Regions from separate parts of the Paenibacillus sp. FSL R7-0297 genome, predicted to be linked through region 2. Evidence: riboswitches for the same ligand, from Rfam matches in the RefSeq annotation. Region 2 holds a riboswitch; each other region holds the start of a gene.
What was found. A riboswitch is a leader RNA that binds a small molecule or an ion and turns the genes downstream of it on or off. The one in region 2 is predicted to bind thiamine pyrophosphate.

Region 1 (3,601 bases), 4.7 Mb from region 2:
CCGGACAGGACCAAGAACTGGCCCAGCGTCTGCAGCAGGACGGGTTTACGCGTTTTTTTCTCGATAACAAGGATCTTGAGCATGCCTATTACGGGGAGGGCTACTGCGTCTCCCATGAGAGAATGGAGCGCAGCTACCTGCCGTTCGCCGCTCATGTCCTCTTTCCGCGTGAGAAGGATGCTGATTCCTTCCGCCGCTTTTCCCGGGTGAACAATCTGCAGTGCCAGCTTGAAATGCCGTTTCAATCCGTAAATTTCCGCGTGCTGTCCACGGATGTGTTCCTCTGTCCGTTTGATTTGGGCTTCCTGACCATAAGAACGGCTATTGAAGAAGAGCATCTCTCCTTCAGCACTGCGCTGGAATTCGCCGACCGCTTCCGTACACTGGAGGACGTATCCTACCAGGATAAGCAGTCCTTTATCCATTGTCATAAGAAGTCTTTCGGCCAGGTGGAGGATTTCGTATTCAAGAATCTGATTGCCGGGCTGGAGCCGTTTCTCGACCCTGCGGAGATCGATGGCGCGTATTTCGAGACCTTGCCTTTTTTCGTGGACGAACGGATGCTGGTGCAGGCTTTCTACGGCTTCAACCGCGAAGAAGAATCGGAGGAGATCAGTACCCTGCTGCGCTACCGTGCCTCCCAGCTGGATGGGCTGAGTATGGAGGGCAAGCCTTATACCAGTGCCAGCGATCCCGAATATATCGAGCAGTACACCTCTGAACATTGCTACAGCCGCTGGGGGCCGGACACCTATTATATGACCAATGAGCAGACCTTCTGCTGCCTGAGCCGGGCCGAATCTGACATCGCCACCCCGTTGATTAACCAGATGTACGGGGAGTATTATTATGGGCTTCTGCTGAGTGTTTTTCATAAAATCGTGCTGCTGAAGCTGGCCAATCTGCATTCCCGGCTGCGCATCAACCACGATTATGACGAGATCGAGAATCTGATCTTCCTGATTAATAAGTTCTCGGCCAAGTTCTACTTTCTGGAGCTGATTTCGCAGTCGCAGGGACGGGAGATCTTCTTCCAGCTGCGCAAGGTTTACGGCAACGACGCCCTGTTCGATGAAGTGAAGATGACCTTGAATGACCTGTTCCAGTATCAGGATAAATTCCAGGCCAAACGCCGGGATACGCTGCTGATGGTCCTGACTGTATTTACGGTAATAAGCGGGATTTACGGGATGAATCAGGTCATTGAGGACTTGAAGGCACCGATCGATTGGAGCAAAATGCTGGAGTACTCTGCGTTTGAGTACCTGGCGCTGTTCCTCACCTTCTCCGGGATCGCAGTCAGTCTGGGCCTGACGCTGAGAGAGGTGTGGAACGGAATACGCAGCCGCCGTAAGAAGCGGTTCTATGATAGGGATTGAGGGGGAGGCTGGACAACCAGGAAGCTGGCGTCTATAATACACCGTAAGAACATAGCAATACCCGTGAACTTCATAGAACCAGGGGTGCTGGAATTGGCCGGCTGAGATTGTATCCCACAAGATACTGACCCTTATACCTGATCTGGATAATGCCAGCGTAGGAATCTTCATTCAACCCCGAGCCCCTTCATAGGCCTGAAGTTGAGCTCACCTTGCGCAAGTAACTGGCGTCCCGGTCTCCGGGGCGCTTTTTGGTATGGGTTACTCTGAATTTTGGAAGACCAGGGATTGCTGGAAGGAGAGAGAAGAGAAATGGGAGTCAAAAAAGTATTACCGCTGCTGCTCAGCTCTATGCTGGTTATTGCGATAGCCGGATGCGGGGGCGGAAACAGTAACGCAGGAAATGCCGGAGGCAGCACACCTGCCGCCGGGAGCAGCACCGCTACACCTGAAGCAACCGCAGCCGCCAGTACCACCGACGCGCCTATAGAGCTTACCCCGGTTAAGATTGCGCTGGACTGGACGCCGAACACGAATCACACCGGCCTGTATGCCGCCAAGGAGCTGGGGTATTACGCTGAGGAAGGTCTGGATGTAGAGATTGTGCAGCCTGGCGCTGCCGGGTCTGACACGATGGTTACTTCCGGTGAAGCCCAGTTTGGCATCAGTGCACAGGAGGCGCTCACCCTGGCCCGCCTGCAGGATGTGCCGCTCGTATCCATCGCCGCTATCATTCAGCATAATACCTCCGGCTTTGCCGCTCCGAAGGACCGCAATATTAAGACGCCGAAAGACTTCGAAGGCAAAACCTACGGAGGCTGGGGCTCTCCTGCGGAAGAAGCGGCCATGAAAGCGATCATGGATCCGGAAGGCGGAGATGTCAAAAAAGTGAAGCTGGTAAACATTGGTGAAGCCGACTTCTTCACTGCGGTGAAACGCGATATCGACTTTGCCTGGATCTTCTACGCCTGGACCGGGATCGAAGCCGAACTGCGCGGCGAGCCGCTGGATATGCTGTACCTGAAGGATTATGCGCCGCAGCTGGATTACTACACACCGGTGCTGACCACCAGTGAGAAGGAAATTGCCGAGCATCCGGAAGTGGTGAAGGCTTTCCTCAAAGCTACGTCGAAAGGATATCAATACGCGATCGATCATCCGGAAGAGGCGGCCACAGTCCTGTCCGATGCAGTGCCTGATCTTGATCCCGAGCTGGTGCTGGCCAGCCAGAAATGGCTCAGCCCGAAATACAAGGACGATGCCGCCCGCTGGGGGGAGCAGAAGCTTGAAATCTGGCAGAATTACGCAGAGTGGATGTACGGCCTGAAGCTGCTGGACAAACCGCTGGATGCCGCAAGTACATTTACGAATGAATTTTTGCCGGAAGGCCAGTAAACACCGGGTGGAATAATACTGACCCTAACTTACATGAGAGGAATGAATAATAAATGGCTAATACACTGCTTAGCATTCAGGTAATTCCCAAGACTCCAAACAATGAGGATTCGATCCCTTACGTGGACACTGCGATTGAGGTAATTCAGAAGTCGGGGGTCAAGCACCAGGTGAATCCGCTTGATACTACCATGGAAGGCGAGCTCAAGGAGCTGCTGGAAGTTGTACGTCAGATGCATGAGGCACTGATTGCCTCCGGCAGCCCGAGCGTGATCTCCCAGATCAAGATCGCCCATAATCCCAGCGGTATTAGCATGGACAAGCTGACGGAGAAATACCGGCCGTGAGAAGCACCTGGAGACAAATCTGGCCGCCCCTTGTGGCGGTCATCTTTTTTCTGGGCGCATGGCAAATTGCGGTATCGGTGTTCCATATCCCGGCCTGGCAGCTGCCGAGCCCGTCCGATATCGCGCGTGAATCACGCGGCAACGCCTCCGGGATCTGGGCGCATACGGCCGCAACGCTGCGCCTGACCCTGATCGGCTTCCCGGTCGGCACCGGCATCGGCCTCATTGTCGCCCTGCTGCTCCATCTGCTGCCCTGGCTCAAAAGAGCACTCTATCCGCTGCTGATCCTCAGCCAGAATGTGCCCTCCATTGCCCTTGGACCGCTGCTGATTATCTGGTTCGGCTTCGGCCTGCTGCCCAAAATCGTCCTGATCACCCTCGTCTGCTTCTTCCCGGTTGCTGTAGCGGCCATGGGCGGGCTGGCGCAAAGCGACCGGGTAATGTTGAACTATATGAAAATGGCCGGCGCAAGCAACTGGC
Region 2 (3,601 bases):
GCCATTCTGCACTGCTTGGCGTTGCACACAGAATGGAGCCGATCGTAAACACAATAACAGCTGTCAAAAAGACGTTCTTAGCCCCGAACCGGTCAGACAGCCAGCCTGACAGCGGAATGACCGAAGCCTGCGCCAGCATATACCCGGTTACAACCCACTGCAGCGTATGCAGGTCTGTATTGAAATCCACCACTAGTCTGGACAATGCCACATTCATTGCGGTACTGTCCAGCACAACCATAAATACGCCGGCAATAATAGCCAGCAGCGGAACTAGAATGCCGGATAACCGGAAATCGGCATCCTGCTTCAAGGTCTGATTCATACTCCTTCTCCTCCTGAATTGTCCGCAGTCAGCTACGTTGACCTGCGGGCAGGTTTGTCTATATAATTAGTGAACGGACAATTGTCCGTTATCGCATTTCATAGTCTACGGACAATTGTCCGATGTGTCAATTGTTTTACATAATTTCCTGTAAACAACACACAAGTTACCAGTGAATTACTTCGGGCTAGCGGAATACGTCAATTCCCCCTCACTTGATTCGTTACCGGCAGTATAGAGATTTATTAGAACTCACTGTAGGCATAAATGTTGTTTATTTTGCAGCTTTGATTCATGGATAGCCGGGTATCCGGATGGATTGTTGTATGACTGAAAGGGGATATTATGAAAAAAACAGAAACGGAAGTTGAACCTGTAACATCAGCAGCTCCCGAGAACACAGGGCACGCAGATAACGCTGCAAAAGAACCCGCCGATCCTTATATGCAGCGGATACTCGAAGCGGCCCGCCAGCTGTTCACCGAGAGCGGCCTCGAAGCTGTCAGTATGTACGGCATCGCCAAACGGGCCGGCATAGGACAGGGATCGCTGTACCGCCGCTTCACCGATAAGGGCGAAATCTGTTCGGCTCTGCTGCTGGACAGCACCGAGCAGTTTCTGTCGGGGATGGAACAGCAGCTTGCTGCCAGCGCCGGTGAAACGGCTGCCCTCGCGCATCTGCAGAGCAGCATTGAGCAGGTCGTTGGTTTCATTGAGCAATATGCGGAGCTCTTGAATATGATCAAATCTGAATTCACAGGCAAGAAGCAGCTTACCCAGTTCGAACATCCTTTTTTCCAGCGGCTCGGGAGGATTATGAGTGAACTTCTGCACCGCGCATCCGCGAATGGAGAGATTATCGGGATTGATCCCCGCTTCGCTGCCACAGCACTTATCTCTGTACTTAGTCCCGATCTTTACCTGTATGAACAGAAACGGAACGGATCCTCCAAAGAGGAAATCTCGCAGGGAATTGTTGCATTGTTCATAACCGGCCTCTCCAAGCGCTGAGTACAGGCTCTTTACAAGCGGAGGAATTATGGTATATTAAGTAGCAATTACGAATTCAATAGCACCTGTTATTTCACTAGGGGAGTCGGCCGACTGAGACGGAGCTTAAGCTCCGGACCCTTGGAACCTGATCTGGATCATACCAGCGGAGGGAAGTGGAGCAGAATGTATCAGCGGTTCCGCGTCTTTGCAAACTGACTGTACCTTCAGACCCATTCATTTCCTCCGGAAATGGATGGGTCTTTCTTGTTTTCGTAGCGTAATCACTTTTCCCTAAGGAGGCTTGCTTCTCCATCCTATGATCAACATCGCGAACCTGTCCTATTCTTTCGGCGCAGCTTCAAGGGCTCCGGTCTTCTCCGAAATCTCCATGAAGGTCCGCCGCGGGGAGTTCATCTCCGTCGTGGGGGCCAGCGGCTGCGGCAAAAGCACGCTGTTCAAGATTATCGCCGGCCTGCTGGAACCCGGCAGCGGCGAGGTTGCACTGCACGGGCAACCGTCCAAAAACACCTCGGAGCGGCTCGGCCAGGTCGGATATATGCCGCAGCGGGATCTCCTGCTGCCGTGGAGAACCGTGCTGGACAATTGCCTGCTGCCCTGGGAACTGAAGCGGAGCGGCTCCAAAGAGGAAGCCGTTATCCAGATTCGCAGCATGCTGCAGCAGTTCGGCCTTGGTGAGACCGGGGCTGCGTATCCGCATGAGCTGTCGGGCGGCATGCGCCAGCGGGTTGCGGTGCTCCGCACCCTTGCCGCCGGGAATGAGCTGCTCCTGCTGGACGAGCCGTTCGGGGCGTTGGACGCCATAACCAAGCGGGAGCTTCACCGCTGGCTGCTGGAATTATGGTCGGGACTGGAGAAGACTGTGCTGTTCATTACCCATGACCTTGAAGAAGCGCTTCTGCTTAGCGACCGCATCTATCTGATGACCGGCGGTGCCGGGGGCGGTATGCAGGAGTTCATCACCGGTCTCCCCCGTCCCAGACATCACAGTCTGAATTACGAACCGCAGTTTGTTGCCCTGCGGAAGGAGTTGGAGCTGAAGCTGTATGACAACCGTCTTTTATAGAAGATTGCTGCGGGAATACAGCCCGGCTATTCTGCTCGTGCTGCTGATCCTTGCAGTCTGGGAAACGGTGTCCCGGCTGGGGCTGATTCCTCCGTTCATCCTGCCGGCCCCCACTGCCATCTGGAGCGCTCTGATGGAGGAGCGGCGTCTGCTCTTCGGTGTGCACCTGCCCGCAACGCTGCTTGAGGTACTAACAGGCTTCGCTCTGTCCGTCTTCTGCGGCAGTCTGCTGGGAACGGGCATGCATCTATTCAGGCCGATGGCCAAGGCGCTGTATCCGCTGCTGATTATCAGCCAGACGATTCCGCTGGTTGCCCTCTCTCCCCTGTTTATCATGTGGTTCGGCTACACCTTGTGGAGTAAGGTCGCCGTAGTGTTCCTGACCGCCTTCTTCCCGGTGGTTGTCGGCACCTACGACGGGCTGGGCAAGAATACGGAGCAGTACCGCGAGCTGTTGTTGACGCTTGGCGCGAACCGCTGGCAGATTCTCCGCAAGGCTGCTGTTCCGCTGGCCCTGCCGTCCTTTTTCTCCGGACTGAAGCTGTCGGTAGTGTACTGTGTCATAGGCGCTACCATCGGCGAATGGCTGGGTGGCAGCCAGGGGCTCGGTTACTTCAGCCGGAGAATGGCCGGCAATCTGCAGAGTGCCGAGATGTTTGCCGCTGTTGTGCTGCTGTCCGCTCTTGGGATCACTCTGTTTCTTTGTATTGCTACGCTTGAGAAGTTATTTTTGAAGAAAAGAGGACGTTATTCATGACTCCAATCCGCTATACCCGTTATCTCTACCCCCGTAGTGCTCAACCTTATAAGTTGCTGCCTTATGTACTGCTACTGTCTGTTCTTTTGGTTCTGCCCGGCTGCGCCGGCAATAACGGGCCGACTGGCTCCGGCTCATCATTGGCATCATCCGCTCCGGCGGCAGCCGCAGACGGTACAGCCCATAAGCTGACGATCATGCTCGACTGGTATCCGAATGCCGTTCATTCCTTTTTGTATGCAGCTCAGAGTGAGGGGTATTTTGCCGAAGAGGGGCTTGATGTTGAGATACAGATGCCTGCCGACAGCAACGACGCGCTGAAGCTGGTAGCTGCCGGACAAGTCGATCTGGCCCTCAGCTACCAGCCGCAGGTGCTGATGGCCCGGGGAGAGCAGATTCCGGTCAAATCCGTCGCCGCTCTGGTACGGCATCCCCTGAACCA
Region 3 (3,601 bases), 970 kb from region 2:
TGTTCCTGAAAGTCAGTGATAATCTGGGGCGTCAGCAGGGTGAGTAATTCACTTAAAGTGCACCAGCGGTAATCGGTATGCTCTTCCGAGAGCTGGATTTCGTCACGGGCTGCACGGCATAAATAGGTGATAATCACTACCTGTCTTGCAGGGTCCGTGAGCAGGGTTACCGCGTAAAGGATACGTTCTGTCGTAAACGAAAGTCCGGTTTCCTCAAGAATTTCTCTTTCCAGTGCAGCCTCCAGGCTTTCACCGAATTCGATTTTGCCTCCGGCACATTCCCAGCTTCCGGCACCTGCAGAATCGGCGGCAGCCCGCTTGACGAGGAGGATTCTGCCCTGGTACAGGATGACACCTTTGTCGGCAACGATGATGGTTTTTGATTTTTTGGACATGAGGATAACTCTCCTTCTGCAGGCTCTATAATGCACCGGGGAACGCGTTGGACTGAAGATTTTCTGTTTGGCCGGCTGCCCTATGTGGTAAGTAAAATAACGTAAAGCGTTTTTTGCTAGGTAAGTATGATGCATAAACACCAGACTTTTAGCCATCCTAACATGATTAGTAAAACAGTATAACGGTACAGCGAAAGGAGAATGGATTATGCCAGACACCAGCAAACAACCCGTCAAAACCCTGCCTCCACAGGTACAGGACCAGCAGCCCGGAATTGAAAGCGAGATGAACCCGCTTCCGGAGTTTGAAACCTCGGCTTACAAGGCAGCAGGCAAGCTGCTGGGCAAGGCCGCGCTCATTACCGGAGGGGACAGCGGAATCGGTCGTGCCGTCGCCGTTCATTTTGCCAAAGAAGGGGCGGATGTAGTGATATCCTATCTGAATGAGCATGAAGATGCGGAAGAAACCAAACGCCAGGTGGAGCAGGAGGGGCGGAAGTGTATTCTGATCTCCGGTGATATCGGAGTTGAGGCCTTCTGTCAGGATCTGATTAATAAAACCATTGAGGGACTCGGCAAGCTGGACATCCTGATTAACAATGCGGCAGAGCAGCATCCGCAGGATAAGATTGAGGACATTACCGCCGAGCAGCTGGAGCGGACGTTCCGGACGAATATATTCTCCATGTTCTATCTGACCAAGGCAGCGATGCCCCATCTGAAAAAAGGCTCCACGATCATCAACACCACATCGATTACGGCGTACCGTGGCAGCCCGCAGCTGCTGGACTATTCGTCCACCAAAGGAGCGATTCTCAGCTTCACCCGCTCCCTGTCGATGAATCTGGCGGACAAAGGTATCCGCGTGAACGCGGTAGCACCGGGACCGATCTGGACGCCGCTGATTCCGTCTACGTTTGACGCGAAGAAGGTTAGTGAATTCGGCGGCACCCAGCCGATGAAGCGTCCGGGACAGCCGGAAGAGCTGGCGCCGGCCTATGTATATCTGGCTTCTGACGATTCCTCTTATGTGAGCGGTCAGGTCATGCATGTGAACGGTGGCGAGATCGTTAACGGCTGACCATGGGCACTGCTTTGTAAGCCGGATAAGTTTATACAGGTTTAAGGCATCAAAGGTTCAAACAGATGAAAAGTCAGCCGGAAGGCTGGCTTTTTTGCCGCTTAAACCTGCTGGATTTAATAACTGAATCTATTAAAGAATAGCTCTTACAGGAATAATATGCTAATATACAAACTGCAAGAACAATAGAATATGAACGATCACTAGGGGTGCCGCAAGGCTGAGACGAACATATCTGTTCGGACCCTTTGAACCTGATCTGGTTTATACCAGCGTAGGGAAGTGGAGAATGAATAATGCAGCGGGGGTAACGGCTTACCCGGTATTCCTGCTTATATTCCGGACTGCTTCCTGATACAGGGGGCGGTCTTTTTGTATTTTCCGGAATGCCGTATAGAGGGGGAGGTGAAGGTGTTGAAAGAAATCCATTTGATCTCGGACGGGAGGCTGAATCCGGAGCAGTATGCCAAACTGGCTGCTGCTGTACATCCCATGGTGGATTATATCCATCTCCGGGAAAAAGCTCTGTCCGCACAGGAGCTTCTGGCTGCCGCAGAGCGGTTGCTGCAAGCGGGGGTTCCGCCCTCTAAGCTGGTCATTAATGACCGGATAGATGTGGCTTTGGCAGCAGGGGCAGCCGGCGTCCAATTGGCCTGGCACAGTCTGCCGCCTGCCGGGGCGCGCGGCATTGCCCCGGGCCTGCGGCTGGGCAGGTCGGTGCATTCCCAGGAGGAAGCGGCACGCGCTGGACGGCAGGGAGCGGACTTCTGTCTGTATGGACATGTATTCCCCACGGCCTGCAAGCCCGGACAGCGGGAACGGGGCCTGGCGCAGTTGGAAGTGGCCGTCCGCTGCAGCAGTATACCGTTGATTGCCATCGGAGGCATCACACCGGGCAATACCAGGTCAGTTCTGTCAAAGGGTGCTGCCGGAATAGCCGTAATGTCCGGGATATGCGGAGCGACGGACCCTGCTGGCGCCGCTGAGGCCTACAGATCATCCGTTCAGGCCGCAGCGTGTGCTGAAGTCCTGAATGAAGCCCCCGCACCGGGCAAAGGAGGTGAACAGGAATGAATTTGACTGTTAACGGACGCAGCGGAAGGTATGAAGAGAGCTGCCGGACTCTGGCTGATCTTCTGGCCCGCCCGGAGTGGACCGGGAAGCTGGTTATTGTGGAGCTGAATGGTGAGATTGTCGGCAGGGATGCTTATGGAGATACCTTTCTGGATGAGGGGGACCATGTTGAACTGGTTCATTTTGTCGGCGGAGGCTAGGCGGGCCTTGCACGCGCAGCAGACGGAACAATGCAGATACGTAATTTAGCTTAAGGCAGTGACTTATCACAGGAGGCGATATGATGCAAGATCCATTGGTAATTGGAGGAGTTACTATAACGAGCAGACTGTTCATCGGGACCGGAAAATACAGCCGCAACACCCTTATTCCCGAAGTGATTGCCCGCTCGGGATCACAGGTTATTACGGTTGCCCTGCGCCGGGTAGATCCGGAGAGCAAGGAGAATATCATCAGCCATATTCCTTCCCACATGACCCTGCTGCCCAATACCTCTGGTGCACGCACCGCAGAGGAAGCGGTACGCATTGCCAGGCTGGCAAGGTCAGCGGGGCTGGGAGACTGGGTGAAGATTGAGGTTATCAATGATCAGAAATATCTGCTGCCTGATAATACCGAGACGATCAGAGCCACGGAAATCTTAGCTGCTGAGGGTTTCGTTGTTCTGCCCTACATGAGTCCTGATCTGTCAGCCGCACTCCGGCTGAAGGCGGCCGGAGCTGCAGCCGTCATGCCGCTGGGAGCGCCAATCGGCTCTAACCGCGGGCTGCAGACCAAGGAGCTGATCCGGATTCTGATATCAGAAACGGGTCTGCCCATCATCGTGGATGCTGGTATTGGCAGACCCTCCGAAGCTGCTGAGGCGATGGAAATGGGCGCAGCCGCTGTGCTGCTGAACACGGCAATTGCCACCGCCCGGGACCCGCAGCTGATGGCGGAGGCATTCCGCGAAGCGGTGTCGGCGGGGCGGAAGGCCTATCTGGCCGGGCTGGGTCCGGTGGAAGAGACAGCCGCAGCTTCTTCGCCGCTGACCGGATTTCTGGCCTGACTG

Region 1: it holds a riboswitch for thiamine pyrophosphate, as region 2 does, so the genes downstream of both, MKZ24_RS02420 (ABC transporter substrate-binding protein) here and MKZ24_RS23170 (ABC transporter ATP-binding protein) in region 2, are expected to answer to the same signal.
Region 3: it holds a riboswitch for thiamine pyrophosphate, as region 2 does, so the genes downstream of both, MKZ24_RS27370 (thiamine phosphate synthase) here and MKZ24_RS23170 (ABC transporter ATP-binding protein) in region 2, are expected to answer to the same signal.

Annotation. Positions count from the first base shown of each region.
Region 1 is NZ_JBBPAQ010000001.1:570,301-573,901, forward strand. It holds gene MKZ24_RS02415 (hypothetical protein) at 1-1,379, shown strand, start outside; TPP riboswitch at 1,450-1,560, shown strand; gene MKZ24_RS02420 (ABC transporter substrate-binding protein) at 1,692-2,774, shown strand; gene MKZ24_RS02425 (thiamine-binding protein) at 2,828-3,121, shown strand; gene MKZ24_RS02430 (ABC transporter permease) at 3,118-3,601, shown strand, end outside.
Region 2 is NZ_JBBPAQ010000001.1:5,286,932-5,290,532, forward strand. It holds gene MKZ24_RS23160 (DHA2 family efflux MFS transporter permease subunit) at 1-325, opposite strand, end outside; gene MKZ24_RS23165 (TetR/AcrR family transcriptional regulator) at 671-1,336, shown strand; TPP riboswitch at 1,405-1,507, shown strand; gene MKZ24_RS23170 (ABC transporter ATP-binding protein) at 1,620-2,402, shown strand; gene MKZ24_RS23175 (ABC transporter permease) at 2,383-3,159, shown strand; gene MKZ24_RS23180 (ABC transporter substrate-binding protein) at 3,156-3,601, shown strand, end outside.
Region 3 is NZ_JBBPAQ010000001.1:6,256,152-6,259,752, reverse strand. It holds gene MKZ24_RS27380 (NUDIX hydrolase) at 1-395, opposite strand, end outside; gene MKZ24_RS27375 (SDR family oxidoreductase) at 604-1,476, shown strand; TPP riboswitch at 1,672-1,774, shown strand; gene MKZ24_RS27370 (thiamine phosphate synthase) at 1,888-2,550, shown strand; gene thiS (sulfur carrier protein ThiS) at 2,547-2,750, shown strand; gene MKZ24_RS27360 (thiazole synthase) at 2,834-3,598, shown strand.